Linked DNA regions of Piscinibacter sp. HJYY11. The protein of the gene in region 1 interacts with the protein of each later gene in a pairwise test. Links are inferred from orthologs where the notes say so. Each region holds a gene or a part of one and is shown in the gene's direction. Other genes may lie near its edges. The genes, in order: cyoB and JI745_RS03290.

Evidence for each region.
Region 2: the proteins of cyoB (region 1) and JI745_RS03290 interact in binary tests that used the Escherichia coli proteins (3 or more experiments, as listed by UniProt). The link is inferred for Piscinibacter sp. HJYY11 from one-to-one orthologs.

Annotation. Positions count from the first base shown.
Region 1 is NZ_JAERQZ010000001.1:4,507,824-4,522,400, forward strand. The notes cover bases 4,852-7,738. They hold cyoB (cytochrome o ubiquinol oxidase subunit I), read left to right. Parts: upstream 4,852-5,230; coding sequence 5,231-7,246; downstream 7,247-7,738. Other genes in these bases: cyoA (ubiquinol oxidase subunit II), read left to right, coding at 4,852-5,216; cyoC (cytochrome o ubiquinol oxidase subunit III), read left to right, coding at 7,282-7,738. Outside these bases: JI745_RS21165 (SDR family oxidoreductase), read left to right, coding at 1-1,494; JI745_RS21170 (RNA methyltransferase), read left to right, coding at 1,528-2,586; JI745_RS21175 (MFS transporter), read right to left, coding at 2,594-3,928; more of cyoA, read left to right, coding at 4,224-4,851; more of cyoC, read left to right, coding at 7,739-7,914; cyoD (cytochrome o ubiquinol oxidase subunit IV), read left to right, coding at 7,911-8,333; JI745_RS21200 (SURF1 family protein), read left to right, coding at 8,330-9,163; JI745_RS21205 (ATP-binding protein), read left to right, coding at 9,175-10,512; JI745_RS21210 (response regulator transcription factor), read left to right, coding at 10,502-11,053; JI745_RS21215 (zinc-binding dehydrogenase), read left to right, coding at 11,151-12,299; JI745_RS21220 (hypothetical protein), read right to left, coding at 12,310-14,220; argB (acetylglutamate kinase), read left to right, coding at 14,337-14,577. UniProt on the Escherichia coli protein: Cytochrome bo(3) ubiquinol oxidase is the terminal enzyme in the aerobic respiratory chain of E.coli that predominates when cells are grown at high aeration.
Region 2 is NZ_JAERQZ010000001.1:720,900-735,455, forward strand. What follows is about bases 4,925-7,790. They hold JI745_RS03290 (pyridoxal phosphate-dependent aminotransferase), read left to right. Parts: upstream 4,925-5,705; coding sequence 5,706-6,875; downstream 6,876-7,790. Other genes in these bases: JI745_RS03285 (CysB family HTH-type transcriptional regulator), read left to right, coding at 4,925-5,695; JI745_RS03295 (FimV family protein), read right to left, coding at 6,856-7,790. In the rest of the region: JI745_RS03255 (hypothetical protein), read right to left, coding at 1-147; JI745_RS03260 (DNA polymerase III subunit chi), read right to left, coding at 144-587; JI745_RS03265 (leucyl aminopeptidase), read right to left, coding at 608-2,065; LPS export ABC transporter permease LptF, read left to right, coding at 2,096-3,202; LPS export ABC transporter permease LptG, read left to right, coding at 3,199-4,311; JI745_RS03280 (sirohydrochlorin chelatase), read left to right, coding at 4,308-4,679; more of JI745_RS03285, read left to right, coding at 4,727-4,924; more of JI745_RS03295, read right to left, coding at 7,791-8,703; JI745_RS03300 (oxepin-CoA hydrolase, alternative type), read left to right, coding at 8,855-9,634; JI745_RS03305 (Crp/Fnr family transcriptional regulator), read left to right, coding at 9,672-10,376; JI745_RS03310 (phosphotransferase), read left to right, coding at 10,400-11,458; JI745_RS03315 (acyl-CoA dehydrogenase family protein), read left to right, coding at 11,493-12,737; JI745_RS03320 (hypothetical protein), read right to left, coding at 12,758-13,501; JI745_RS03325 (glutathione binding-like protein), read left to right, coding at 13,565-14,257; JI745_RS03330 (protein kinase domain-containing protein), read left to right, coding at 14,416-14,556. UniProt on the Escherichia coli protein: Shows aminotransferase activity with methionine and histidine as substrates, and to a lesser extent also with phenylalanine.

The DNA of each region.
Region 1 (14,577 bases):
AAGGTGCCCTGGACGGTCTACCGCCCCGCGCTCGTGGTCGGCGACTCGCAGACCGGCGAGATGGACAAGATCGACGGGCCGTACTACTTCTTCAAGCTCATCCAGCGCATGCGTCAGCTGCTGCCGCCGTGGATGCCGAGCATCGGCTTGGAGGGCGGGCGCATCAACATCGTGCCGGTCGACTTCGTGGTGAGCGCGCTCGACCACATCAGCCACAGCAAGGCCGAGCTCGACAAGAAGTGCTTCCACCTCGTCGACCCCGAGGGCTACCGCGTGGGTGACGTGCTCGACACCTTCAGCAAGGCCGCGCACGCACCGAAGATGAACCTCTTCATCAATGCGGCGCTGCTGGGCTTCATCCCCAAGGGCGTGAAGAAGGGCCTGATGGCCATTGCGCCGGTGCGCCGCGTGCGCAACGCGGTGATGAAGGACCTGGGCCTGCCCGAAGACATCTTCACCTTCATCAACTACCCCACTCGCTTCGACTGCCGCGACACGCTCGCGGCGCTCAAGGGAAGCGGGATCGCCTGCCCGAAGCTGCCCGACTACGCCTGGCGCGTGTGGGACTACTGGGAGCGCCACCTCGACCCGGCGCTCTTCGTCGACCGCAGCCTGCGCGGCACGGTGGGCGGCAAGGTGGTGCTGGTGACGGGCGGCTCGTCGGGCATCGGGCTGGCGGCGGCGATCAAGTTCGCCGAGGCCGGGGCCATCACCATCATCTGTGCGCGTGACGAGGCCAAGCTGGCGGAGGCGAAGAAGGAGATCATGGCCGCAGCCGGCAAAGGTGCCAACGTGGCCACCTACTCGGCCGACATCGCCGATGAAGCCAGCTGCGCCGGCCTCATCACCTGGCTGACCGACACCTATGGCGGGGTCGACTTCCTCATCAACAACGCGGGCCGCTCCATCCGCCGCGCGATCGAGAGCAGCTACGACCGCTTCCATGACTTCGAGCGCACGATGCAGCTCAACTATTTCGGCTGCCTGCGCGTGACCATGGGGCTGCTGCCCGGCATGGTGGCGAAGAAGAAGGGCCATATCGTCAACATCAGCTCCATTGGCGTGCTGACGAATGCGCCGCGCTTCTCGGCCTATGTGGCGAGCAAGGCAGCACTCGATGCCTGGACGCGCTGTGCGTCGAGCGAGTACGCCGACACCGGCATCACCTTCACCACGATCAACATGCCGCTGGTGCGCACACCGATGATCGCGCCGACCAAGATCTACAACAACGTGCCGACGCTGGCGCCCGAAGAGGCGGCGGACATGATTGCCGAGGCCTGCGTGGACAAGCCGGTGCGGATTGCGACTCGCCTGGGCATCACCGGGGAGGTGCTGCATGCGCTCTTGCCGCGGGTGGCGCAGATCGTGATGAACACGAGCTTCCGGATGTTCCCCGACAGTTCTGCGGCCAAGGGCGACAAGAGTGGGAAGCCGACGCTCTCGCCGGAGGCGGTGGCGCTGCAGCAGATGATGCGGGGCATCCACTTCTGAGTTGAAGCAGCCGGGCGCGGCGACAATCGCCGCATGCGCCTTGCCGACATCCGTCAACGACTCGCCGCCCTCGGGGCCGGCCCGAAGCACACCGCACGTGTGCTTCGGCTGTGGTCGCAGGCTCAGCCGCAAGACAGCGGCAAGCGCCGGCTGGAAGACTTCATGCCGCAGCGCGTGCGCGAGGCGCTGCCAGCGCTGAGCGAAGAGCTGCAAGGCCTGGCCCGCCTGCGGGCCGAGCACGTTGGCGAAGACGGATCATCGCGGTTGCTGGTGGAACTCGCTGACGGGCAGACGGTCGAGAGCGTGCTTCTCCCGCGCGACGGCCTGTGCGTCTCCACCCAAGTGGGCTGCGCCGTCGGCTGCGTCTTCTGCATGACTGGCCAGAGCGGCCTGCTGCGCCAGCTCGGCAGCGCCGAGATCGTGGCCCAGGTCGCCCTCGCCCGCACCCGCCGCGTGGTGAAGAAGGTGGTTTTCATGGGCATGGGCGAGCCCGCCCACAACCTCGACAACGTGCTCGAAGCGATCGACCTGCTCGGCACCGGCGGCAACATCGGCCACAAGGAGCTGGTGTTCTCGACCGTGGGCGACGAGCGCGTCTTCGAGCAGCTGCCGCTGCAGACGGTGAAACCGGCGCTCGCGCTCTCGCTGCACTCCACGAAACCCGAGCTGCGCGCCGAGCTGCTGCCGCGCGCCCCGCGCATCGACCCGGCTGACCTGGTGGAAGAGGGCGAGCGCTACGCCCGCCTCACGCACTACCCGATCCAGTACCAGTGGACGCTGCTGGAGGGCATCAACGACAACGACGACGAGCTCGACGGCATCGTGCGCCTGCTCAAGGGCAAGTACGCAGTGATGAACATGATCCCGTACAACCAGATCGACGGGTTGCCCTACCAGCGGCCCTCATGGGAGAAGGCCGCCTCCCTCGCGCGCCGCCTGCACCAGCGCGGCGTGCTGACCAAGCTGCGCCACTCGGCGGGACAGGACGTCGACGGCGGCTGTGGCCAGCTGCGCGCGCGCATCAGCGCGACGGAAGAACCGGTGGCCCCCCGGCAGCGGCGTGTGGTGCCGGTGCGGCCCGTCTCGAATTGACGCTGAGTCAGTCGCGCGCCGCGAGCGAGCGGCTCGCACGCAGGGCCAACAGCGTGCACACGCAGCCCGACAGCAGGTAGACCGTCACCGCGCCCAGCCCGAAGCGGGCCGAGAAGCCCAGCGCCACCAGCGGCGCGAAGGCCGCGCCCACCAGCCAGGCCAGGTCTGAGGTGAGCGCCGCGCCGGTGTAGCGGAACTTCGACGCGAAGTTGGCCGTGACGGCACCGGCCGCCTGGCCGTACGACAGGCCCATCAGCACGAAGCCGACGAGGATGAAGAGGTCCTGCCCCAAGGCGCCGCCATCGAGCAGCAGCGGCGCGAAGAGGCTGAAGACGGCGATCAGCACCGCCAGCAGCGCCAGCGTGCGGCGGCGGCCGATGCGGTCGGCGATCAGGCCGGAGACGGGCATGGCCAGCGCGGCCAGCACCGCGCCCACGATCTGCACCGCGAGGAATTCGCCCGTCACCTGGTCGGAGTACAGCAGGATCCACGACAGCGGGAACACCGTCACGATGTGGAAGAGCGCATAACTGGCGAGCGCCGCGAAGGCGCCGATCACGATGTGCCGGCCCTGCTTGCGGAAGAGCTCGCCTTCGTTGCAGGGCTCGAGCTCGCGGGCGTTGAGGTCACGCTCGTACTCGTGGGTGACGACCAGGCGCAGGCGCGCAAAGAGCGCCACCACGTTGATCGCGAACGCGGCGTAGAACGGGTAGCGCCAGCCCCAGGTGAGGAAGTCGGCAGCGTCGAGGTTCTTCCACAGGTAGGCGAAGAGGCTGCAGGCGATCAGGAAGCCGAGCGGTGCGCCCAGCTGCGCGAGCATCGCGTACCAGCCGCGGCGGTGCCTGGGCGAGTTGAGCGCCAGCAGCGAGGGCAGGCCGTCCCACGAAGCGCCCATCGCCAGGCCCTGGCCGATGCGGCACACGGCCAGCAGCACGATCGCGAGGTCGCCCCAGGTGTCGTAACCGGGCAGCAGCGCCATGCTGACGGTGGACGTGCCCAGCAGGAAGAGCGCGACGGTGAGCTTGGTGCTGCGGCCGAAGCGGCGCTGGATCTCCATGCCCGCCAGCGTGCCGATCGGGCGAACGACGAACGCAAACGCGAAGAGCGCAAAGGCGTAGAGGATGCCCTCCAGCCGGCCGGCAAAGGGGAAGAACACCGCCGGGAAGACCAGCGCCGAGGCGATGCCGTAGACGAAGAAGTCGAAATACTCGGACGCCCGGCCGATCACCACGCCGACGGCGATGTCGCCCGGCGCCACGCGCTCGTGCTGTGTGCTGCCCGGCGCGTGATGGATGCTGCTGGTCCGGTGGGTGGGGAGGGCGGGGTGGGCGGTGCTCGACATCGGGCGGCAAGGCAGGACAGAGGTGCGAACGAGGATACGCCACCCAAGCCCGGGATGGCAGAGGTGTTCCTCTCGCCAGAGGGGTGGGACAAATTGTCCAATGGTTGATCTGGGTCAATCTGTCTACATTGCGGCTTCACGTGCGCAAGTGTGGTTTCCCCTGCGCCCCACGAGCCCCTTCGACACCGTGCCTACGACACCTGTGCCTCTCCTGAAGAACCGCCGACTGCGCTCGGGCCGTGCCCTTGGCTGGCTGGCGCCCGCCGCCTTGCTGGCCGGCTGCGACACCGTGGTGATGAACCCTTCGGGCGACATCGCCTCTCAGCAGGCCGACCTCATCGTCTCGTCGACGGTGCTAATGCTCATCATCATCATCCCGGTGATCCTGCTCACGCTGCTCTTCGCGTGGCGCTACCGCGAGACCAACACCGAAGCGACCTACGACCCCGAGTGGGACCACTCCACCAAGCTCGAGCTCGTGATCTGGGGCGCGCCGCTCCTGATCATCATCGCCCTGGGGGCGCTCACCTGGATCAGCACGCACAAGCTCGACCCGTGGCGCCCGTTGCAGCGCATCGACGCGCAACGCCCCATCGACCCGCAGGACCCGAAGGCCAAGCCGCTGGTGGTGCAGGTGGTCGCGCTCGACTGGAAGTGGCTCTTCCTCTACCCCGAGCAGGGCATCGCCACCGTCAACGAGCTGGCCGCGCCGGTCGACCGGCCGATCCAGTTCCGCATCACCTCGTCGACGGTGATGAACTCCTTCTACATCCCCGCGCTCGCCGGCCAGATCTACGCGATGCCGGGCATGGAAACCAAGCTGCACGCGGTGATCAACCGCGCCGGCGTCTATGACGGCTTCTCGGCCAACTTCAGCGGCGATGGCTTCTCGCACATGCGCTTCAAGTTCCACGGCCTGTCGGACACCGGCTTCGCACGCTGGGTCGAGAGCCACAAGGCCACGAACGACGAGCTCACCCGCGCCGTCTACCTGAAGCTCGAGCAGCCGAGCGCGAAGGAGCCGGTGCGCCGCTATGGCCGTGTAGACCCGAAGCTGTTTGATGCCGTGCTCAACCGCTGTGTCGACACCGCCAAGATGTGCATGAACGAGATGATGGCCATCGACGCCGCCGGCGGCATGGGCAGGCAAGGCCTGGCCTACCTCGAGCGCAAGCCCTGGCGCGAAGGCGAGCGCCTGTACGTCGCCACCGCGCTCTGCACCCCCGACAACCCGACCGGCTCGCCCGTCCTGCAGGACGGTGGTGAGCTCGCCGTGATGCGCCGCTGAGCCGGCCCGCCGATATGTCTACCGCTTCCCTCAACCTGCAAACACTCGTCTTCGGCCGCCTCGGCCCCGACGCGATCCCGCACGACCCGATCATCTGGGCCACCTTCGCGATGGTGGTGCTGGGGGGCTCGGTGATGCTCGTCCTGATGACGCGCTACCGCGTCTGGGGCCCGCTGTGGCGCGACTGGCTCACCAGCATCGACCACAAGAAGATCGGCATCATGTACATCGTGCTGGGCCTGGTGATGCTGCTGCGCGGCTTCGCCGACGCGCTCATGATGCGGCTGCAGCAGGCCATCGCCTTCGGCGACAACGTCGGCTACCTCAACCCGCACCACTACGACCAGATCTTCACCGCCCACGGCGTGATCATGATCTTCTTCGTGGCGATGCCGCTGGTCACCGGCTTCATGAACTACATCGTGCCGCTGCAGATCGGCGCGCGCGACGTGGCCTTCCCCTTCCTCAACAACTTCAGCTTCTGGATGACCGCCGGCGGCGCGGTGCTCATCATGTGCTCGCTATTCCTCGGCGAGTTCGCACGCACCGGCTGGCTGGCCTACCCGCCGCTGTCGGGCATCCTCGCGAGCCCCGGGGTGGGCGTCGACTACTACCTGTGGTCATTGCAGGTGGCGGGGGTGGGCACCACGCTCTCGGGCATCAACCTGATTGCCACGATCATCAAGATGCGCGCGCCCGGCATGTCGATGATGAAGATGCCGGTGTTCACCTGGACCTCGCTCTGCACCAACATCCTGATCGTCGCCGCCTTCCCGGTGCTGACGGCGGTGCTCGCGCTGCTCACGCTCGACCGCTACGTCGGCACGAACTTCTTCACGAACGACCTCGGCGGCAACGCCATGATGTACGTGAACCTGATCTGGATCTGGGGCCACCCCGAGGTCTACATCCTGATCCTGCCGTGCTTCGGCATCTTCTCGGAGGTGGTCTCCACCTTCAGCCGCAAGCGCCTCTTCGGCTACGCGTCGATGGTCTACGCCACCGTCGTGATCACCATCCTGTCGTACCTCGTGTGGCTGCACCACTTCTTCACGATGGGCTCGGGGGCGAGCGTCAACTCGTTCTTCGGCATCACGACGATGATCATCTCGATCCCGACCGGCGCGAAGATCTTCAACTGGCTCTTCACCATGTACCGCGGCCGCATCCAGTTCGACGTGCCGATGCTGTGGACGGTCGGCTTCATGGTCACCTTCGTGATCGGTGGCATGACGGGTGTGCTGCTGGCGGTGCCGCCGGCCGACTTCGTGCTGCACAACAGCCTCTTCCTGATCGCGCACTTCCACAACGTGATCATCGGCGGCGTGCTGTTCGGCCTCTTCGCCGGCATCGTGTTCTGGTACCCGAAGGCCTTCGGCTACAAGCTCGACCCGTTCTGGGGCAAGGTGTCGTTCTGGTTCTGGCAGATCGGCTTCTTCGTCGCCTTCATGCCGCTGTACGTGCTGGGGCTGATGGGCGTCACGCGCCGCATGAGCCATTTCGACGACCCCTCGCTGCAGATCTGGTTCCAGGTGGCGGCGCTCGGCGCGGTGCTCATCGCGATCGGCATTGCCGCGTTCCTGATCCAGCTCGTGGTGAGCTACCTGCGGCGTGAGCAGCTGCGCGACGTGACGGGCGACCCGTGGGACGGCCGCACGCTCGAGTGGTCGACCTCTTCGCCGCCACCGGCCTACAACTTCGCGTTCACGCCGGTCGTGCACGACAACGACGCCTGGCACGACATGAAGCGCCGCGGCCACCAGCGCCCGACCTCCGGCTTCAAGCCCATCCACATGCCCAAGAACACGGCGGCCGGCATCGTGATCGCCGGCCTGTCGACGGCGCTCGGCTTTGCGCTGATCTGGCACATGTGGCTGCCGGCCGGCCTGCTCTTCGTGGCCACCGTGGGCGCGGCGATCTTCCACACCTTCAACTACAAGCGCGACTACTACATCCCTGCAGATGAAGTGACCCGCAGCGAGGACCAGCGCACGCTTGCGCTGAATGCCGTGAGCGCGGCCCGGGCCTGAACACGACTCCCACCATGACCACCCTTCAACCTGCCATGGCCACCCCCGGAGGCCCGGCCGCCGTGCTGAACGACGCGCCGCCGGTCTTCTACGACAACGGCGACCACCACCCGCAGCAGGGCACGCTGCTCGGCTTCTGGCTGTACCTGATGAGCGACTGCCTCATCTTCGCGGTGCTGTTTGCCACCTACGCCGTGCTGGGCCGCGCCTATGCGGCCGGCCCGTCGGGTGCCGACCTGTTCGACCTCAACCTGGTCGCGATCAACACAGCGCTGCTGCTGCTGTCGTCCATCACCTACGGCTTCGCGATGATCGGTGCGCAGCACAAGCGCAAGGGCCAGGTGCTGGGCTGGCTGGCCATCACCGGCGTCCTGGGCCTGGGCTTCCTCGGCATCGAGATCTACGAGTTCGCGCACCTCATCCACCAGGGCGCGGGCCCGCAGCGCAGCGCCTTCCTGTCGTCGTTCTTCGCCCTCGTCGGCACGCACGGCCTGCACGTCACCTTCGGCTGCATCTGGCTGGTGACGCTGATGGTGCAGGTGGCCAAGCACGGCCTCATCCCCGAGAACCAGCGGCGGCTGATGTGCCTGTCGATGTTCTGGCACTTCCTGGACGTCGTCTGGATCGGCGTCTTCACCTTCGTCTACCTGATGGGAGTCATGCCATGAGCGCTGCACAGACCGGCCATCACGCCGAGCTTGCCCACGGCGCGCACGACCCCGGCCACAGCGAGCCGCACGGCCACGATCACGGCGACGGCGGCTATCACTTCAGCGCCAAGGGCTACGTGATCGGCTTCCTGCTGTCGGTGGTGCTCACCGCCATCCCCTTCTGGCTGGTGATGGGCAAGGTGCTGCCCACGCAGGGCCTCACCATGGCGGTGATCCTCGGCTTCGCGGCGGTGCAGATCGTCGTGCACATGGTCTACTTCCTGCACATGAACGCGAAGATCGAAGGCGGCTGGTCGATGCTCGCGCTGATCTTCACCGCCGCGCTGGTGCTCATCATGCTGGCCGGTTCGATCTGGGTGATGTTCCACCTGAACGCGAACATGATGCCGGTGCACGACATGCGGAACATGCCATGACCACGACTTCCCTCCAGACCCCGGCCGTCGACCCGCTGGACGACAACGATCTCGACACCAGCACCGCGGCCACCGGCCGCCCGGTGCTCTGGGTCACGCTGCTGCTCGCCGGGCTCTTCGCGCTGGCCGGCTTCGTCGCGCTCGGCATGTGGCAGATCAACCGACTCACCTGGAAGACCGAGCTCATCCAGCGCATCGACCAGCGGGTGAAGGCCCCCGCCGTGGCCGCCCCCGGCCCGGCCGAGTGGTCCGGCCTGACCGAGGCCAGCGCCGAGTACCGCCGCGTCACGCTGCGCGGTCAGTACGCGCACGACAAGGAGACGCTGGTACAGGCCACCACCGCACTCGGCAGCGGCTACTGGGTGCTCACGCCCATGCGCACCGAGCAGGGCTTCTGGGTGCTCGTCAACCGCGGCTTCGTGCCGCCCGACAAGCGCGACCCCGCCACCCGCCCGGTGACGGCAGGTGACGCGGTGCAGACGGCCGAGGGCCTCTTGCGCATGTCGGAGCCGCGCGGTCGTGTGCTGCAGGACAACGACGCTGCCGCCAACCGCTGGTACTCGCGCGACGTGGTGGCGATCGCCAGCGCACGCGGCGTGGGCGGCGCGCAATCGGTCGCGCCGTACTTCGTCGACGTGGCCGCCGCCAACGACGCGCCGCTCGACTGGCCGCGCCCCGGCCTCACCGTGCTGCACTTCAGCAACAACCACCTGATCTACGCGCTGACCTGGTTCGTGCTCGCCGGCATGGTCGCGGCCGCGATCGCCTTCGCGGCGGTGGCGGAGTACCGCGCCTCGCGCCGGCGCGCGGCGATGCGGCAGGACGCCTGAGCCCTTCCGGCATGGCGGCCGACAACGCTGCCCGCACGGCGCCGGCCGACGCCGGCCAGGCCCCCGAGAAGCTCGCCGGCCGCAACAACCTGCTGCAGCTGATCCAGATGCGCTGGCTGGCGGTGGCCGGCCAGCTGGCCACCATCCTGGTGGTGCACTTCGTGCTGCGCATCGCGCTGCCGCTGCCCGAGATGCTCACGCTGCTGGGCACGCTCGCGGCCTTCAACATCGCCTGCTGGCTGCGCAGCCGCACGGCCGGGCGCGTGAGCGACACCGAGCTGCTGTGCGGGCTGCTGGTCGACGTGCTGATCCTGAGCGCCCAGCTCTACTACGCCGGCGGCGTCACCAACCCGTTCATCTTCCTGTACCTGCTGCAGGTGGCCGTGGCCTCGGTGCTGCTGCGGCCCACCTACACCTGGACGGTCGTCGGCTTCACGAGCCTGTGTTTCGTGGCGCTGACGCAGTGGTACCGGCCGCTGCAGATGAGCGGGCTCGACGACGCGGCGCTGTCTGCGCCGTACATCGGCGGCCTGCTGTTGTGCTTTCTGCTGAACGCAGGCCTGCTGGTGATCTTCATCGTGCGCATCGAGCGCAACCTGCGTCGGCGCGATGCGCGCCTGGCCGACCTGCGCCAGCGTGCCGCCGAAGAAGAGCACATCGTGCGCATGGGCCTGCTCGCCTCGGGCGCGGCGCACGAGCTGGGCACGCCGCTCGCCACGCTGTCGGTGATCCTCGGCGACTGGTCGCGCATGGCGCCGTTCGCTGCCGAGCCCGAGCTGCGCGAGGAGATCGAGGAGATGCAGATCCAGATCCAGCGCTGCAAGACCATCGTGAGCGGCATCCTGATGTCGGCCGGCGAGGTGCGCGGCGAAGCGCCGGTGCAGACCACGCTGCATGCCTTTCTCGACGAACTGGTGGCGCACTGGCGCCGCACGCGCGGTGCAGTGGGGCTGGCCTATGAGCGCTCGGAGGTGCCCGAGCTGGCGGTGATCTCCGACTTTGCGCTGCGCCAGATGATCGACAACGTGCTCGACAACGCCTTCGAGGCGGCACCCCAGTCGGCGCCGCGCCTCGTGGCCCGCTGCGAGCAGGACGAGCTGGTGCTGCAGGTGCAGGACGACGGCCCGGGTTTTGCGCCGGCGATGCTCGAACGCTTCGGCAAGCCCTACCAGTCGAGCAAGGGCAGGGCGGGTGGCGGCCTGGGGCTCTTCCTCTCGGTGAACGTGGCACGCTCGCTGGGTGGGCGCATCAGCGCGCGCAACCGGCCCGAGGGTGGCGCCGAAGTGGAGATTCGCCTGCCGCTCGCGGCGCTGGCGCCGGCCGATGACAATGCCGCCGATGAGCGCTGAGGACAACGCACACGACCCGCTGCTGCTGATCGTCGAGGACGACGATGCGTTTGCGCGCACGCTGGTGCGCTCGTTCGAGCGGCGCGGCTACCAGGTGCTGCGGGCGACCAGCCTCGACGACGTGCGGGTGCTGCTGGCCGAGCAGACGCCCGAGTTCGCGGTGGTCGACCTGCGGCTGGCCGGTGGTGCCTCGGGCCTCGCGTGCGTGCAGCTGCTGCACGAGCACGACGCCACCACGGTGATCGTGGTGCTCACCGGTTATGCCAGCATCGCCACCGCGGTCGAGGCCATCAAGCTCGGCGCACGCCACTACCTTGCCAAGCCGGCCAACACCGACGACATCGAAGCCGCGTTCGAGCGCAAGCAGGGTGATGCGGAGGTCGAGCTGACCGAGCGCACGACCTCGATCAAGACGCTGGAGTGGGAGCGCATCCACCAGACCCTGGCCGAAACCGGGTTCAACATCTCGGAAACCGCCCGCCGGCTGGGCATGCACCGGCGCACGCTCGCCCGCAAGCTGGAAAAGCAGCGCGTGAAATAGCCCTCCGCGCGGGTGGCATGTAGGCGACACCGTCGCACGATCGTGCTTCCTACACTGCGCCTTCCGTACCGACTTGGCGCCACAGAGGAGACCAGCCATGAGCACCCCCACCATCCCCAGCACCGCGCTGCAACTGCGCTCGCTCGTCAAGAAGAGCGGCGAGCTCGAGCTTTCGCTGCAGAGCGTGCCCGTTCCGCAGCCCGCCGACGATGAAGTGCTCGTCCGCGTCGAAGCCACGCCGATCAACCCGTCGGATCTGGCGCTGCTCTTCGGCCTGGCCGACATGTCGACCGCCAAGGTGTCGGGCTCCGGCGCGAGCACAGTCGTGACCGCCCAGGTCCCCGAGAAGATGCTGCGTGGCCTGGCCGCCCGCCTCGACGAGTCGATGCCCGTCGGCAACGAGGGCGCCGGCACGGTGGTGAAGGCCGGCTCGTCACCCGAGGCGCAGGCGCTGCTGGGCAAGACGGTTGCCATCCTCGGCGGCGCGATGTACGGCCAATACCGCGCCGTCAAGGCCAAGCAGGCCCTGCTGCTGCCGGAAGGCACCACGGCCGCCGAAGGCGCCTCGTGCTTCGTCAACCCGCTTACCTCGCTGTCAATGACCGAGGTGATGCGCCGCGAAGGCCACAAGGCGCTCGTGCACACCGCTGCCGCGTCGAACCTCGGCCAGATGCTCAACAAGATCTGCCAGAAGGACGGCATCGCCCTCGTCAACATCGTGCGCAAGCCCGAGCAGGTCGAGATCCTGAAGAAGATCGGCGCCAAGTACATCGTCGACTCGAGCACGCCGACCTTCATGGAAGACCTGACCAAGGCCTTGATAGAGACCGGCGCCACGCTGTGCTTCGACGCCATCGGCGGCGGCAAGCTCGCGGGCCAGGTGCTCACCTGCATGGAAGCCGCGGCCAACGCCAACGCCAAGGAATACAGCCGCTACGGCTCCAACGTCTACAAGCAGGTCTACATCTACGGCGGCCTGGACCGCGGCCCGACGGAGCTCAACCGCAGCTTCGGCATGCAGTGGGGCGTGGGCGGCTGGCTCTTGACGCCCTTCCTGCAGAAGATCGGTTTCGCCGATGCGCAGAAGCTGCGCGAGCGTGTGGCGGCAGAGCTCAAGACGACGTTTGCCAGCCACTACACACGCGAGGTGTCGCTGGTCGAGGCGCTGTCGCTGGAGGCGATCAACGCCTACGGCAAGCAGGCGACCGGCACCAAGTACCTCATCACGCCGCAGAAGGGGCTGTGAGTGTGGCTGTTCAGCGCACGTTTTCCGGCTTGGCTTCGCCCCGCGCGGAGCGCAGCCAGTAGTTGAGGGTGGCCTCGGTCGGGATGTAGAGGCGCAACTTGAACCCCTTGCCGAGGCGGTCGTCGGCGGCGAGCTCGCCGTCGTCGATGCCCTTGGCGTTGTAGCCCAGTGCCAGCACGACCTTGCGCTTCATCTGCACGGCCAGCTCGGCGCCGTAGCCGCGCTGCACGCCCAGCACCTCGTCCTTCCAGTGCGCGACGTGGAAGCCGAAGCGCCAGCGCCGGTCGAGCTGGTAGGTCGGGCGCAGGACGTAGAGGTCGGTGATGCGCTGGGCGCCGCCCTGGAACGATTGGTCGCGGTCCCAGCGGCGCGAGGCGCGCAGCAGCAGGTCGAGCGTCTCGACGGGCTGGTACTCCACTTCACCGAACACGATGCGGGCGCGGCGCTTTGCTGCCCCGGGTTGCACCACGCCGTCCCGTCGCGGCTCGCGTGCCAGCGCGGTGTAGCGCCAGAAGGTGCTGAACTTGCGCTCTTCGGGCTCCTGCCAGCCCAGGCCCACGCTGGCGTCGCCAAAGATCACGGGGATCTCGGCGGGATCCTTCGACTTGAGCTCGGTGGCGCTCGCACGTGTGACGAAGAGCGTGTCGCGTCCCAGGCGCTGGGTGAAATCGGCACTTGCAAAATCGCTGTTGCGCACCGGCGTGCGCACGGCCTGCAGCTCGGTGCCCAGTGCGCGGCGCGGGAAGTCGTTGTGCTGGATGCGCAAGTCGAAGAGTGTCGAGCGCAAGGCATCGCCTGCCACGGGGATGCCCGATTCGATCAGCGAATGCGATTGCCATTTCGGCGCCAGCTCGTGCGTGTGCCGCCAGCCGACCACGAACAGCGCGTCCTTGTCGGACGCCAGGCTCTGGTGGCGCACCTGCGCATAGACCATGCCGTCCTTCGAGCCTTCGGGGATCTCGCCGCCGATCACGCGCTTGTAGGTGGTGCGCTCGTCCACGCCTTGCGAGGAGAGCAGCCCGAGCTGCGGCGACTCTCGCCAGTACACGCGTGAGCCGCTCCAGGCCCCGCCGGGCCGGTAGTCGGCGCCGAACTCGGTGCGCGGGTCGGCCAGCCGCTCGTCGCCAGGTGCCATCTCGGGCTTGATCGCGCGCTGGTGCTGGGCGCTGAAGGCGAGGCCCGGGGCCGCCTCCCATTGCGCTTGCACGCCGGCGAAGTTGGCTTTCGGCTTGCGGTCGACCCAGGGTTGGCGCAGGCCGCGGTCTTCGAGTTCTGCGTGGCGCACGAAGCCTTCGACCCACAGGTCGCCCGGGCCGTGGCGCAGGCCGAGTTGCGCGTCGGTGCGGGCGATGTTGAGCATGTCGTCGTGCAGGCGGCGGCCGCTTGTCTGCAGCGAGAAGCCGCGGCCCAGCGTGGTGCCGATGGAGCCGCCGTTCTCCAGCCCGGTGCCGTCGTGCTGGTTGTAGAAGCGCACGTCGTTGCGCTTGCCCACGTGCGTGAGCTCGTAGGTGCGCGAGGGCCGGCCGGCGGCCGGGATGCCGGTGCCAGCGCTGTTCAGCAGGCCGGTCTGGCGTTCGTCGAGCGAGAGCGTCCAGCGCTTGCCCAGGTCCACCGTCTTCTTCTGGCCGAAGACGCGGTAGCGGCGTTCGTAGTCGGGGCCGAGGGCGTCGACCAGCAGTTCGTTGAGGAACTCCTCCCACGAGTCGAGCGTGTCTTCCACGCGCTGCTTGAGCTTGTCGACCGGGCCCGTCTTGCTCTCGGGCACGGCCTCGGGCGCGGTCGAGTCGGCCGGCAGCGTGGGGGCCGACGCCGCCTCGGCCGGCGGCTCAGGGGCTGCCGGCTCCTGGGCCGATGCCCCGGCGCAAAGCCAGGCGGCACAGGTGATGGCCGCACAGCGTGACGGAAGACGTGGCATGAACATGGCGCGCAGTGTCGCAGCCATCGCCCTTTCCATCTGTAGGAGGACGGCGCGCTGCAGCCGCAGTGAAACGGTCGGCCCCTACAATTTGCCGCGTCCAACTTTCACCCGCGCCGCCCATGAGCACCGCTGCCCCCGCCCACACCGCCGAGCTGGCCAACATCGCGCCGCGCGACAAGGCGGAGATCCTGGCCCAGGCCCTGCCGTACATCCGCAAATTCCACGGCAAGACCATCGTCATCAAGTACGGCGGCAACGCGATGACCGACCCCGAGCTGCAGCAGGATTTCGCCGAAGACGTGGTGCTGCTCAAGCTGGTGGGCCTGAACCCGGTGGTGGTGCATGGCGGCGGCCCGCAGA
Region 2 (14,556 bases), 3.8 Mb from region 1 along the record:
GGGCGCGGTCTCGGCGAACGCCGGGTTGACCGGCAGCGGCGGGAATTCGTCGACCTCGGGCACCGCTTGCGCCTTGGGCAACACCACGACCTCGGTGAGCACCGGGACGCGCTGCGGCGGCTGCTGCGGCGGAACGGTGGGCTTCACGACTGCGGCTCCTGCGCCACGTCGTGGCGGGCGATCTCATAGCCACGATCGCTGTAGTGTTTCCAACGGGCGCGGCCGGCCTGGCGGTCTTCCCCGTCGTGCGAGACCAGCTCGATCACACGGGCGAAGCCCTCGAAACCATCGACCAGCTCGTGGCCCAGGTTGAGCAACACCTCGTGGTGCGGTACCTCGCGCACCTGCTCGCTCAGCCAGACCGGGGTGTCGCGCAGGCGGGCCGCAGGTGCCTGGCCCGGCCGTGCGTAGACATGCGGCACGAAGTCGAGGGGCTCGAAGACCCATAGCTGCTTGTCGAATCGCGCGAGGACGTCTGCTGGTGCGCAGACCACCACTTTGGCGCCTCGGCGCACCGCTTTGCGCAGCAGGCGGCACGCATAGGCCATGCGGTCAGGCACGTTGAAATGGAAGCTGACCTCGGTCACGGCGACGGCCGGATGAAACGTCAACGCGCCTGCGACAGCACGAAGTGCGTCAGCAACGGCACCGGCCGACCGGTCGAGCCCTTGGCGGCGCCCGACTTCCAGGCCGTGCCCGCGATGTCGAGGTGGGCCCAGCGGTACTTGCCGGTGAACTTCTTGAGGAACATCGCCGCCGTCACCGCACCGGCCGCTCGCGGGCCGACGTTGCCCATGTCGGCGAAGTTGCTCTTCAGGCCTTCGGCGTATTCCTCGTCGAGCGGCATGCGCCACGCCGGGTCGAGGGAGGCGCGGCTGGCCGCAATGAGCTCATCGGCCAGGGCGTCGTCGGGCGAGAAGAGACCGGTGTTGTGGTGGCCGAGGGCGATCACGCAGGCCCCGGTGAGCGTGGCCACGTCGACCACGGCCGCAGGCTTGAAACGCTCGGCGTAGGTGAGCGCATCGCAGAGGATCAGCCGGCCTTCGGCGTCGGTGTTCAGGATCTCGATGGTCTGGCCGGACATGCTCGTGACGACGTCGCCCGGCTTGACCGAGCGGCCGTCGGGCATGTTCTCGCAGGCCGGCACGATGACGACAACGTTCACCTTGGGCTTGAGTTCGGCCACGGCGCGCAGGGTGCCCAGCACGCTGGCGGCACCGCACATGTCGAACTTCATCTCGTCCATCTCGGCCGCGGGTTTGATGGAGATGCCGCCGGTGTCGAAGGTAATGCCCTTGCCGACGAGCACGATGGGCGCCTGCGTCTTGGCCGCGCCGTTGTAGCGGGCCACGATGAACTTCAAGGGCTCATGCGAGCCCTGGGCGACGGCGAGGAAGGAGCCCATGCCGAGCTTCTCGACGTCCTTGCGGTCGAGCACCTCGACCTTGAGCTCGTGCTCGCGGCCGAGCTTCCTGGCCTGGTCGGCCAGGTAGGTCGGCGTGCAGTGGTTGGCCGGGCGGTTGCCGAGGTTTCGCGCAAAGGTCACGCCCGCCGCGATGGCCTGGCCGCGCTGCAGACCGGCCTGCACGGCCTTGGTCTGCGCCTTGGTGCAGACGAGCGTGAGCTTGTCGAGCGGCGACGCTGCCGGTGCGCTGGGCTTGGTATCGCGGTACTGATAGAGCGCGTCGGCCGCGGCCGTGGCGGCGGCTTCGGCGTGCGCCTCGTCCAGCTCCGCGCCGACCAGTGCCACCGCCACGTGGCGTGCGCCGAGGCCCTTGATCTGGCCCACGCCGCCGGCCACTGCCGACTTGAATTCCTTCACCCCGCCCTTGCCGGCCGCGACCGCGAGCACGCGCGCCACTTTCACGCCGGCCGGTCGGTGCAGGTAGAGCTTGTTGCCGGCCTTGAGCTTCCAGTCGTGCTGCGCCAGCGCGTCGTTCAGCGGTGAGGCGAGCTTGGCATCGAGCGACGCATCGACCGCCTCGCCCACGACCACCAGCAGCAGCGCATCGGCAGCAATGGAAGACAAGGCCGCAGGTGCGGCGATCTGATGACGGAAGTCCATAATGCGGCGGCCCTACGAGATGATCCAACGATGTTATTCGATTCCTCTCTGAGAAGAGACCTGTCGCGATCCTTCGGCGCCACGCTGGTGGTCATCCTCACCATCGTGGTGACGATGATGCTGATCCGCACGCTCGGGCAGGCCGCGGTGGGCCGCATCGCACCGCAGGACGTGGTGCTGCTGCTGGGCTATTTCGCCCTCGCCCACCTGCCGACGATGCTCGCGCTCTCGCTGTTCATCTCGGTCGTGGCCACGCTCGGCCGCATGTACCGCGAGAGCGAGATGGCCATCTGGTTCGCAAGCGGCGTGGGCCTCTCCCGCTTCGTGCGGCCGGTGCTGCGCGTGAGCTGGCCGGTGCTGCTGGTGGTGGCGCTGCTGGTGCTCTTCGTGTGGCCGTGGGTCAACCAGAAGAGCAACGAGATGCGCGAGCGTTTCGAGCAGCGCTCCGACCTGTCGCGCGTGGCGCCCGGCCAGTTCCAGACCTCCCGCGACGGGCAGCGCGTGTTCTTCATCGAACGCTCCACCGACAACGGCCGTGATGCGCGCAACGTGTTCATCCTCGCGCGGCAAGGCGACAGCGAGTCGGTGACCTCGGCCCGCAGCGGCCGCATCGAGAACACGCCCGAGGCCAACTTCCTCGTGCTCGACCGGGGCCAGCGCAACGAGCAGAACCTGAAGAGCAACGAGAAGACCGTCTCGAGCTTCGAGACCTACCGCGTGCAGGCCGGCGAAAAGGCGCTCAGCGGCGTGGACAAGCTGCCGCCCAAGGCGCAGCGCAGTGCCGAGCTCGTGCGCGACACCGACCCGGCTGGCCGAGGCGAGCTGGCCTGGCGGCTCGGCCTGGCGCTCGGTGCGGGCAACCTGCTGCTGCTGGGCATCGGCCTGTCGGCCACGTCGCCACGGCGTGCCAGCAACTGGAACCTGCTCTTCGCGCTGCTCGCCTTCGTCGTCTACTACAACCTCATCAACCTGAGCAAAGCCTGGGTCTCGAGCGGCAAGCTGGAGATGGGCGCGGCGCTGGCCGTGATCCACGGCGGCGCCTTCCTGGCGGCGCTCGCCTTGATCTGGTGGCGCGACCACGGCACGCACCTGCAGCTGCGGCCGAGGCGCCCAACCTCGACGGTGGCGCCCGCATGAGGACTGTCCGCCGCCTGCTTTATCGCGATATCGTGTCGTCGGTGCTCTTCGTGGCGCTGGCGTTCCTGTCACTCTTCTTCTTCATCGACTTCGTCGACGAGCTGGCCGACGTGGGCAAGGGCTACACCGCCTTTCATGCAGCGCTTCACTCGGTGCTGGAGCTCCCCGGGCACCTGTACGAGCTGGTGCCGATCGCCGTGCTGATCGGCACCATCTACGCCTTGTCGCGCATGGCGCAATCGTCGGAGTTCACCATCCTGCGCACCGGTGGGCTCGCACCAGGGCGGGCGCTTTCGCTGCTGGCGGGGCTGGGCGCGGTCTTCGCCGTCCTGACCTTCGTGGTGGGCGACTATCTCGCGCCGCTCAGCGAGCGCGCCGCGACCATGGTGCAGACACGCGCGAAAGGCGGCTTCAGCGTGGGCGGCTCCGGGGCCTGGCTGAAGGACAAGAGCATGACGCCACAAGGCGAGCGTTCGTACTCGATCAACGTCGGCCGCGCGACCTCGGGCGGCGAACTCGCCAACATCCGCATCTTCGAGTTCGATGCCAACGGCCGGCTGCTGCGGCGCATCGGCGCCGGCAGCGGCTCCGTCAACCAGGACGGCGTCTGGTCACTCGCCGACGTGACCCTCACCGACTGGAGCACCGTCGGTGCGCCGGACTTCCAGCCCAGCGTCAACGAAGAGAAACGCCCGGCCTACGAATGGGCCAGCACCTTGCCGGCCAGCGTGGTGGCGGCCGCCGTGCTCCCCGAGAAGTCGATGTCGACCCTGGAGCTCTTTCGCTACATCACCCACCTGGCCGACAACGAGCAGGCCGCACAGCGCTACGAGATCCGCTTCTGGAAACGCGCGCTCTACCCGCTTGCCTGCCTGGTGATGGTGGCCCTGGCCCTGCCCTTCGCCTACCTGCACGGGCGCGCCGGCGGCGTGAGCCTCAAGGTCTTCGGCGGGATCATGCTGGGCATCAGCTTCGTGCTGCTCAACAACGTGGCCTCGCACCTCGGCCTTCTGCAAGGCTGGACACCCTGGATCGTGGCGGCCACGCCGAGCCTGATCTACCTGCTGTTGTCGCTGGCGGCGTTCAGCTGGCTCGTGAGGTACCGATGAGCACGACTGGCCTGCTGCTCTTCGCGCACGGCGCGCGTGACCCGAACTGGGCCCTTCCCTTCGAGGCCGTGGCGCAGATCGTGCGCCAGCAGCGGCCCGGGATGCCAGTGGTGCTCGCCTTCCTGGAGTTCATGAGCCCCACCTTGCCGGTGGCCGGTGCGGCGCTCGCCGCCCAAGGCTGCACCGAGGTGGCCGTGGTGCCGCTTTTCCTTGGGGCGGGCGGCCATGTGCGCAAGGACCTGCCGGCCTTGCTCGCCGAACTGGCCGCGGTCTACCCGCAGGTCACCTGGTCCTTGCAGCCGGCCATCGGCGAGGTCGACAGCGTGGTCCGGGCCATGGCCGAAGCGGCGCTCAAGCTCGCCTCCTAATACTCTCAGTGGAATAATCCAGACAGCTCACATACTGCTCTGGATATATGAACCTTCACCAGTTCCGGTTTGTCCAAGAGGCGGTCCGGCGCGACCTCAACCTGACCGAGACCGCCAAGGCGCTCTTCACCTCGCAGCCCGGCATTTCCAAGGCCATCCTTGAGCTCGAAGGCGAGCTCGGGGTCGACATCTTCGCCCGGCACGGCAAGCGCCTGCGCCGGGTCACCGAGCCCGGCCAGCACGTGCTGGCGAGCATCGAGATCATCATGCGCGAGGTCAACAACCTGAAGCGCATCGGCGAAGAGTTCTCCAAGCAGGACAGCGGCACGCTCTCGATCGCCACCACCCACAGCCAGGCCCGTTACTTCCTGCCCGAGCCGCTGGCCCAGCTGCGCAAGCGCTTCCCCAAGGTCAACATCAGCTTGCACCAGGGTTCGCCCGCGCAGGTGGCGCAGATGCTGCACGAGGAGGTGGCCGACATCGGCATCGCCACCGAAGCCATCGGCGACGTGGACGAGTTGGTCGCCCTGCCCTGCTACGAATGGCAGCACGCCGTGGTGATGCCCCCCAGCCACCCGCTGGCGCAGGCCGAGCGCCTGAGCCTGGAAGACCTGGCGCGCGAGCCCATCGTGACCTACCACCCGTCGTTCAGCGGCCGCACCCGCGTCGACCAGGCGTTCACCGCCCGTCACCTGAAGCCCAACATCGTGCTGGAGGCCATCGACGCCGACGTCATCAAGACCTACGTGCGCCTCGGGCTGGGCATCGGCATCGTTTCCGAGATCGCGGTGCGCGACGACCCGCCCGGTGGCGACCTGATCTCCCGGCCGGTCGGGCATCTCTTCGGCCGCAGCATCACGCGCGTGGCCTTCAAGCGCGGCGCCTACCTGCGCAACTTCGTCTTCGCCTTCGCCGAGATGCTGTCGGAGCGGCTCAACCGCGCGCTCATCACCAAGGCGATGAGCTCCCGTGACGCCCACGGCGGCCCCCAGGACACCACCGACTACCAGCTCTGAACACGCGACCATGAGCACGACCTTCGCCACGCCCCGGATCACCAGCCGCCTGCCGCAGGTCGGCACCACCATCTTCACCGTGATGTCTGCGCTGGCGCAGCAGCACAACGCCGTCAACCTCGGCCAGGGCTTCCCGGATTTCGACTGCGACCCCCGCCTGCTCGACGCCGTGAACGCCGCCATGCGCCGCGGCCTCAACCAGTACCCGCCGATGGCGGGCGTGCTGCCGCTGCGTGAAGCCATCGCCCAGAAGATCGCGCGGATCTACGGCCACGGCTACGACCCGGTCCACGAGATCACCATCACCGCGGGCGCCACGCAGGCCATCCTGACCGCCATCCTTGCCATCGTGCACCCAGGCGACGAAGTCATCGTGCTCGACCCGAGCTACGACAGCTACGAGCCCAACATCGAACTGGCCGGTGGCCGCGCCGTGCATGTGCCGCTCACGCCGCGCACCTTCCGCCCCGACTTCGACCGCATCTCCGCAGCCATCAGCCCGCGCACCCGTGCCATCCTCATCAACACGCCGCACAACCCGAGCGCCACTGTCTGGTCGGCTGACGACATGCGGCGCCTGGCCGAGCTGCTGCGCCCGACCGACGTCCTCGTGATCGCCGACGAGGTCTACGAGCACATGGTGTTCGATGGCGCGCAGCACGAGAGCGTGTCGCGCAGCCCCGAACTGGCGGCGCGCAGCTTTGTCGTGTCGAGCTTCGGCAAGACCTACCACGTGACGGGCTGGAAGGTCGGTTATGTGGCCGCCCCGGCAACGCTGATGGCGGAATTCCGCAAGGTCCACCAGTTCAACGTGTTCACCGTCAACACGCCGGTGCAGCACGGCCTGGCCGACTACATGGCGGACCCGGCACCCTACGAGCAACTGGCGGGCTTCTACCAGCGCAAGCGCGACCTCTTCCGCAGCGGCCTCGCCTCGACCCGGCTCAAGCTGCTGCCCACCACCGGCAGCTATTTCCAGAGCGTCGACTATTCGGAAGTGAGCGACCTGAACGAAGAAGCGTTTTGCCGCTGGCTCACGAGCGAAGTCGGCGTGGCGGCGATCCCGCTGTCGGCGTTCTACCCCGGCGGCTTCGAGCAGAAGCTGGCCCGATTCTGCTTCGCCAAGAAAGACGAGACGCTGAAGCTCGCGCTCGAGCGTCTCAACGCTTGCTTTTCTTGAACTCGAACTCTTCCAGCGTCAGCGACGGCTGTTCGGTGGAGACGTCGAGGTCGAGCGAGAAGCTTGCGAGTGGCTCGGCCTTCTCCGCCGACGCCGGCACGCTGGTCACCGTCGGCGCCGGCTCGCCACCGAGGGGCAGCAGGAGGTCGACTCCCTCCACGTCGACGGCACGCTCGGCCAGGTCACGCGCAGTGCTGTAGAGGAAAAGCAGCTCGCGATAGGCAGGCACGTCGAAGGTCGGCCCGGCATCACGGCGGAAGAGTGCCGTGTCGAGCAGCTCCATCGCCTGCGAAGGCCGGTTCCACACGTCCTGCAGGCGCTGCATCACCTCGGGGTAGCCCTCGAGGTTGAGGCCGTCTTCCGGGTCCACGTCCCACTCGGGCGCGTAGGCATTGAAGCGGCGGTTGAAGCGCTCGCGGATGCGGTCGTACGGCTCGCGCTCGCCACGGCGGCGGTAGATCTCGAGCAGCTTCAGATAGGGCAAGGGGCTCACCCCGCCGGTGCTGCGCACATGGCCCATCAACAGGTCGATGGCGGCTTCATCCTGGCCGAGCACCACGAAAAACTCGGCCTGCTGCTCGAGATCGATCAGCTCTTCGGCCGACATGGGACGGCGTGGCTCGACCACCGCATCGGGCTCGGCAGCGCGCAGCGTGGGCACCGGTGCAGCAGGCGGCGGCAGAGGCTCCGATGGCGGTGTGAGGGTCGGCAGCGGAGACGGTGCGGAGATCACACCGGGGATGCTGAGCGCCTTGGCCTCCTCCGTCATCTCACCCAGCGGCTCGGGCGCCACGCCAGCCCCTGCCGCGTGCTGGTCACCCCACCATGCCGCAGCCGCTCGATCGCGGCGCCGCAGCCACCACATGGCGACGAGCGCGCTGGTCAGCAGCACGCACACCACGACCAGCAGATAGACGAGCGGGTTTGCATAGCGGCTGGCTTCGGCGGCTCGCACGCGCGCCTGCATGTCGTCCAGCGCCTTCTGGGTGACCTGACTGTCGGCTCGCAGCTTCAGCAGCGACGCTTCCATCGCCTTCAGGCGCTCCAGTTCCTCTTGCCGTTGCGCGACCTCGGGGTCGACATGGCGCCGCGCCGCGCCAGAGGCCGGCTCCTGCGGTGCAGTGCCGAGCCGCGTCTCCATCTGCAGCTGCGGAACGACGAGCGCATCGGTTTCGACGGGGTCCAGTCGAAGCATCGGGCCGCGCGGCTTGGCGGGAGCAGCCGGCGCAGCACGTGTCTCGCGAGCAGTACGTGCCGGTGGTGCCACGGTGGGCGCCACAGCAGGGCCGGTCGACGACGAGCCGGCCGCGTCGCCGCGCCGCTTGCGCGCACGTGGCGGCGCGGCGGGTGAGGCGGCCGGGGCGGAGGCCTCTGCGGCCGGCGGCACGGCCGCGAGCACCGGGGACACCGCGGTCTCGGCTCGATCGGGTGCCCAGCCGTCCTGGCCCGAGGCGGTGGTGGTCGCGCCCGGTGGATCGGCGAGCAACGTGAAGTTGCGTGAAAGGCTCGAAGGGCAGCCCAGTTGCAGATGCACGGCGACCACGGGCTCGTCGACCGCCTGAGTGGTCGTCACGCGGATGCGTCGCTCTCCCGTCGTGGCCGTCTCCAGGCGCGTGCGCACCACGCTCTCGGGCAGCACACGGTCACCGAAGCTCACCTCGGCCTTGACACAACGGGTCTCGATGGATTCGCCAGCGTCGAGTCGCACGGCGATGGTGAAGTTGAGAGGCTGGCCCAACACGGCTGCCGAACCGACCCTGCCAAGGCCCAGCGCCGTCGCCGCATCCATGCCCAACGCAAGGGCCAGGAACAGTGCGAGCGAGGGCAAAAATCTCTGCATTCTTGGGGCAGCGGGGTAGCGAGTCACTCTAGCATGAAGGCCCCGCTTCACGAGGTGAACCATGGCTCGTGGAGCGGCATTCCATGCTGCATGACACAATCGCCGCGTGCGTCTTGCACGCACCCACCTCACCCGCCACATGCCCTCAGAACTGCACGCCGAACGCCGTGATGCGGCCCTGGTCCTGACCCTCAGCGGCCCGGCCACGCGCAACACGCTGTCGGAGCAGGTATTCGCTGCAGGGATCGAAGCCCTCGACGTCGCCGAGAACGACAGCAGCGTGCGCTGCATCGTGCTGCGCGGCGATGGTGACTTCTTCTGCGCAGGCGGTGACATCCAGCGCCTCAAGGCCAACCGCGATGCCGAGCGCTCGGTGCAGGACAACATGCTCCAGCGCTTCCACGATTTCGTCGAAGCCTTGCGCGTCTTTCCCAAGCCGGTGATCGCAGCCGTGGAAGGCGCCGCCGCCGGCGGTGGCTTCTCGCTCGCGCTGGCGTGCGACCTCATCGTCGCCGCCGACGACGCGAAGTTCATCCTCTCGTATGGCCGCATCGGCCTCTCGCCCGATGGCGGCGCGACCTGGCAACTGATGCAGCGCCTGCCGCGCAACCTGGTGCTGCAGATGCTGTGGCTCTTCGAGCCCGTGAGTGCCGCGCAGTTGCAGGCCCACGGCCTGGTGAACTGGGTCGTGCCCAAGGGGCAGGCGAGCACGCAGGCGTTCGCCATCGCCGAGAAGCTCGCAGCCTGCGCGCCCAACGCGATCGCCAGCGCCAAGGAGCTCGTGAACCAGTGGCCCGAGCGCAGCCTCGCGCAGCAGCTCGACCTCGAACGCGATCACTTCCTCGACAACTTCTTCCACCCGAACGGCGGTGAAGGCCTGCAGTCCTTCCTGGACAAGCGGCCACCGACGTTCGAGTAGGACCACAGCAACACACGCTGTCGCGACAGAGACAACCATGAACAGCCCCGTTCTTACAATCGAAGAGCAGTCCAACATCGAGTCCGGCGCGTGGTTCTCCAAACTCTCACAACCTCTGCGCGAAGCCATCTTGTCGAGAGCGCACGTGAGGCGCCTGGCCGATGGTGCGATGCTCGCGTCGCGCGGCGCGCAGGCCGAGAGCTGGTCGGGCGTGGCCAAGGGCGCGGTGCGCGTGAGTTCGGTGTCGCTCTCCGGCAAGGAGATCACGCTCACCTACGTGGAGCCGGGCGTGTGGTTCGGCGACATCTCGCTGTTCGACAACTTCCCGCGCACGCACGATTCGTATGCGCATGGCGAGACCACGCTGCTCGTCGTGCGCAAGGCCGACTTCCAGGAGCTGCTCGCCCACTTTCCCGAGCTGTACGAAGCGCTGCTGCGCCTCAACTGCCGTCGCCTGCGCCTGATGTTCGACATGATCGAAGACCTCAACACGCGGCCGCTGTCGGCGCGCCTGGCCAAGCAGATCCTGCTTCTGGCACGTGGCTACGGCGTGAAGCAGGGCGACGAGATCCGCATCGGCTTGCAGCTGGCGCAGGAAGACCTGGCGCAGCTGCTCGGCGCCTCGCGCCAGCGCGTGAACCAGGAGCTCAAGGGCTTCGAGCGGGCGGGTGCGGTGCGCATCGAGCCCACGCGCCTCGTCGTGCTGTCGCGCGAGAAGCTCATCTCACTTTCCGAACGTTGACGGCACCCTGGTGCCGGTGACCCATGAATCCCGACACCAGTTCACACACCATCGACACGCAGGCGCTCGAGCGCTACCTGCAGGCGCATCTCCCCGGCTATCGCGGGCCGCTCCAGCTCGAGAAGTTCAAGGGCGGGCAGTCCAACCCCACCTACAAGCTCGTCACGCCGGAGCGCTCGTATGTGATGCGCTCCAAGCCCGGGCCGGTGGCCAAGCTGCTGCCCTCGGCGCATGCGATCGAGCGCGAATACCGCGTGATGTCGGCCCTGCAGGGCAGCGCCGTTCCGGTGCCGCAGATGCACTTGCTGTGCGAAGACGAGTCGGTGATCGGCCGCGCCTTCTTCATCATGGAGTTCATGCAGGGCCGCGTGCTGTGGGACCAGTCGCTGCCCGGCATGGCGCCCGAAGAACGCGCCGCGCTCTACGACGAGATGAACCGCGTGATCGCGGCCATGCACCAGGTCGACGTGAAGGCCGTGGGCCTGGCCGACTACGGCAAGCCCGGCAGCTACTTCGAGCGCCAGATTGCGCGGTGGAGCAAGCAGTACGTTGCCTCCATCACCCAGCCCATCGAGGCGATGGACCGCCTCATGGCGTGGCTGCCGGCGAACATGCCGGCGAGTGCGCGCGATGAGTCGCAGGTGTCGATCGTGCACGGGGACTACCGCCTCGACAACCTGATGTTCCACCCGAGCGAGCCGCGCGCCATCGCCGTGCTCGACTGGGAGCTGTCGACACTCGGCCACCCGCTCGCCGACTTCAGCTACCACTGCATGTCGTGGCACATCCCGCAGGCCACTTTCCGCGGGATCGGTGGGCTCGATCTTGCGTCGCTGGGCATTCCGCTCGAGGCCGACTACCTGCGTCGCTACTGTGAGCGCACCGGCCGTCACGACGTGGCCACGGTGGAGGCCGATTGGAATTTCTACCTCGCCTACAACCTCTTCCGCGCTGCCGGCATCTCGCAAGGCATCGCCAAGCGCGTGGAGAACGGCACCGCCTCCAGCGCCGAGGCGCGCCAAGTGGCCGCAAGCGCCCGGCCCCTGGCCGAAATGGCGTGGCAGTTCGCCCAGCAGGCCTGAACCACTCAGCCCCGAATCACCCCAGGAGACAGACATGGACTTCGCCTACTCTCAACGCACCCAGGAGCTGCAAGCCAAGTTGCTGCGCTTCATGGACGACTACATCTACCCCGCCGAAACGCGCTACACCGCCGAGATCGAAGCCAACACCAAGGCCGGCAAGCGCTGGACGCCGCTACAGGTGATCGAAGAGCTGAAAGTCAAGGCCCGCGCGCAAGGCCTGTGGAATCTCTTCCTGCCGCCCAGCGCCGACGGCTCGGTGCGTGAAGCCGAATACGGCCCGGGCCTGAGCAACCAGGAATACGCGCCGCTGGCCGAGATCATGGGCCGCGTGATGTGGTCGAGCGAGGTCTTCAACTGCTCGGCGCCCGACACCGGCAACATGGAAACCATCATTCGCTACGGCACCGCCGAGCACAAGAAGCGCTGGGCCGAGCCGCTGCTCGACGGCAAGATCCGCAGCGCCTTTGCGATGACCGAGCCGGCGGTCGCCTCATCCGACGCGACCAACATCGAAGCGCGCATCGAGCGCCAGGGCGACGAGTACGTGATCAATGGCCACAAGTGGTGGATCTCGGGTGCCGGTGACCCACGCTGCGCCATCTACATCTTCATGGGCAAGACCGACCCGACCGCGCCTCGCCACAGCCAGCAGTCGATGATCCTCGTGCCGGCCGACACGAAGGGCATCACCGTGATCCGCCCCCTGCCCGTCTTTGGCTACGACGACGCGCCGCACGGGCACTGCGAGATCCTGTTCGAGAACGTGCGCGTGCCGGCCAGCAACATCCTGCTGGGCGAAGGCCGTGGCTTCGAGATCGCGCAAGGCCGCCTCGGCCCGGGCCGCATCCACCACTGCATGCGCCTGATCGGCCTGGCCGAGCGCGCACTAGAACTCATGTGCAAGCGCGCGAGTTCGCGCGTGGCCTTCGGCCGCACCGTCGCCGAACAAGGTGTGACGCGTGAGCGCATTGCCGAGGCCCGCTGCATGATCGAGCAGGCCCGCCTGCTCACGCTCAAGTCGGCGTGGATGATGGACGTGGCCGGCAACAAGACCGCCAAGGCCGAGATCGCGATGATCAAGGTGGTGGCGCCGTCGATGGCCTGCCAGGTGATCGACTGGGCGATGCAGGCGCACGGCGGCGGCGGCGTGTCAGACGACTTCCCGCTCGCCTACTTCTACGCCATGGCCCGCACGCTGCGCTTCGCGGACGGCCCCGACGAAGTGCACCGCAACGCCATCGCCAAGATGGAACTCGGCCGCCACGCCGCGGCCTGACGGCAAGGTGACGAAGGGGCTCAGCGCCCCTTCGGCGGGTCTTCAGGGCCGAGCTGCGTCTGCCAGGCCGTGGAGCCCGTGGTGTGCCAGTCGGGCGAGCCTTCGGCGCCCACACCCGCCACGCGCAAGGCTTGCAGCACGGCCACCTCGAACAGGCTGACCGCCTGCGTCATCCACTTCACACTGGGCTCGGGCAACTGCAGGCGCAGGTAGGCCCGGCCGCGCAGCAGCATCAGCACGAAAGGTGGTTCGGACTTGAGGAAGCCCTTCATCGACTCTTCGAGTTGCTGAGCCAGTGCGCCTTCCACCCACGACGCGGCCTCGGCCTGCGCGCTGCTGACGAGCCCGAAACTCGAACGCACCTCTTTCGCCGCCTTGTACGGCACCTTCGGGAACATGGCCAGCCAGCGCATCTCTTCTGGCGTGTTCATGTCGATCACGGTTTGCGTGCTCTCGGTGAAACGCTCGAAGGCCTGGCGTTCGAGGTTCTCGAGCAGCGACTGCGAGATCAGCAGCACCTGCAGATTGGGAGACAAGCCGAGCTCCATGCGCAGGCGCAGCTCATGGCCGTCGATGTACTGGCGTTGTGGCGGGCCCCATTCCAGGCGCCACGGCTTGCTTTCCATGCCGCCGCTGATCACGAAGCCCTCGCCTTCGGCTTCGCGCTTGTACTTGAGCTTGTTGTGCTTGGCCCACTCCACCACCTCGGGCCAGTCGGGGCCAGGGGCCGGCCTGGAAATCAGCTTCTTGAAGGCATCAAGCATGATGAGGTGGCATCCACTAGAGTGGGCACACGGCAGGTGCCGCGATGACTGGAGACTATAGCGATGATCGACGTGTATTCGTGGGCTACCCCCAACGGCCACAAGGTGCACATCATGCTCGAGGAATGTGGCCTGGCGTACCGCGCGCACCCGGTGAACATCGGTGCAGGCGACCAGTTCAAGCCCGAGTTCCTCTCGATCAGCCCGAACAACAAGATTCCCGCCATCGTCGACCCGGACGGACCTGATGGCGAGCCCATCTCGATGTTCGAGTCTGGCGCCATCCTGCTCTACCTGGCCGGCAAGACCGGGCGCTTCCTGCCCGGCACCGTACGCGGCCGCTATGAGGTGCTGGAGTGGCTGATGTTTCAGATGGGCGGGGTGGGCCCGATGCTCGGCCAGGCGCATCACTTCCGCATCTACGCACCGGAGAAGCTGCCCTATGCCATCGACCGCTACACCAACGAAGCCAAACGGCTCTACGGCGTGATGGACAAGCGGCTGGCCAAGAGCAAATACATCGCCGGCAACGAATACACCATCGCCGACATCGCCATCTTCCCGTGGCTGCGCTCCTGGAAGAACCAGGGCATCGACTGGGCCGACTACCCGCACCTCAAGGGCTGGTTCGACGAGATCGCGGCGCGGCCGGCCGTGCAGCGCGGCGTGGAGGTGCTGGCCAACCTGCGCAAGCCGCTGGTCGACTCGCAGGCCCGCGACGTGCTGTTCGGTGCCCAGCAGTACCAGCGACGCTGAGCGTCGCTTGCCCGGCAGCGATTGCGCCCCCCAGACCCGGGGTCGCCAAAACGGCTGGTTCGCGTACTGTCCGCGTCAAAATACACACTTTCGCCCGCATGGGCGAAGTTTTAGCGCGCCCGATGAACTTGTCCGAGCCACTCCAGCCCTCAGGCCCGATGCCCGCCATCGCCGGCCAGACGCTCCTGCCGGGCGAAAGGCTGGAAGACTTCGAGATCGTGCAGGTGCTCGGCCTCACGAGCTTCGGCGTGCTCTACCTCGGGCGGCACCTTCACGACGGCAGCACGGTCGCGATCAAG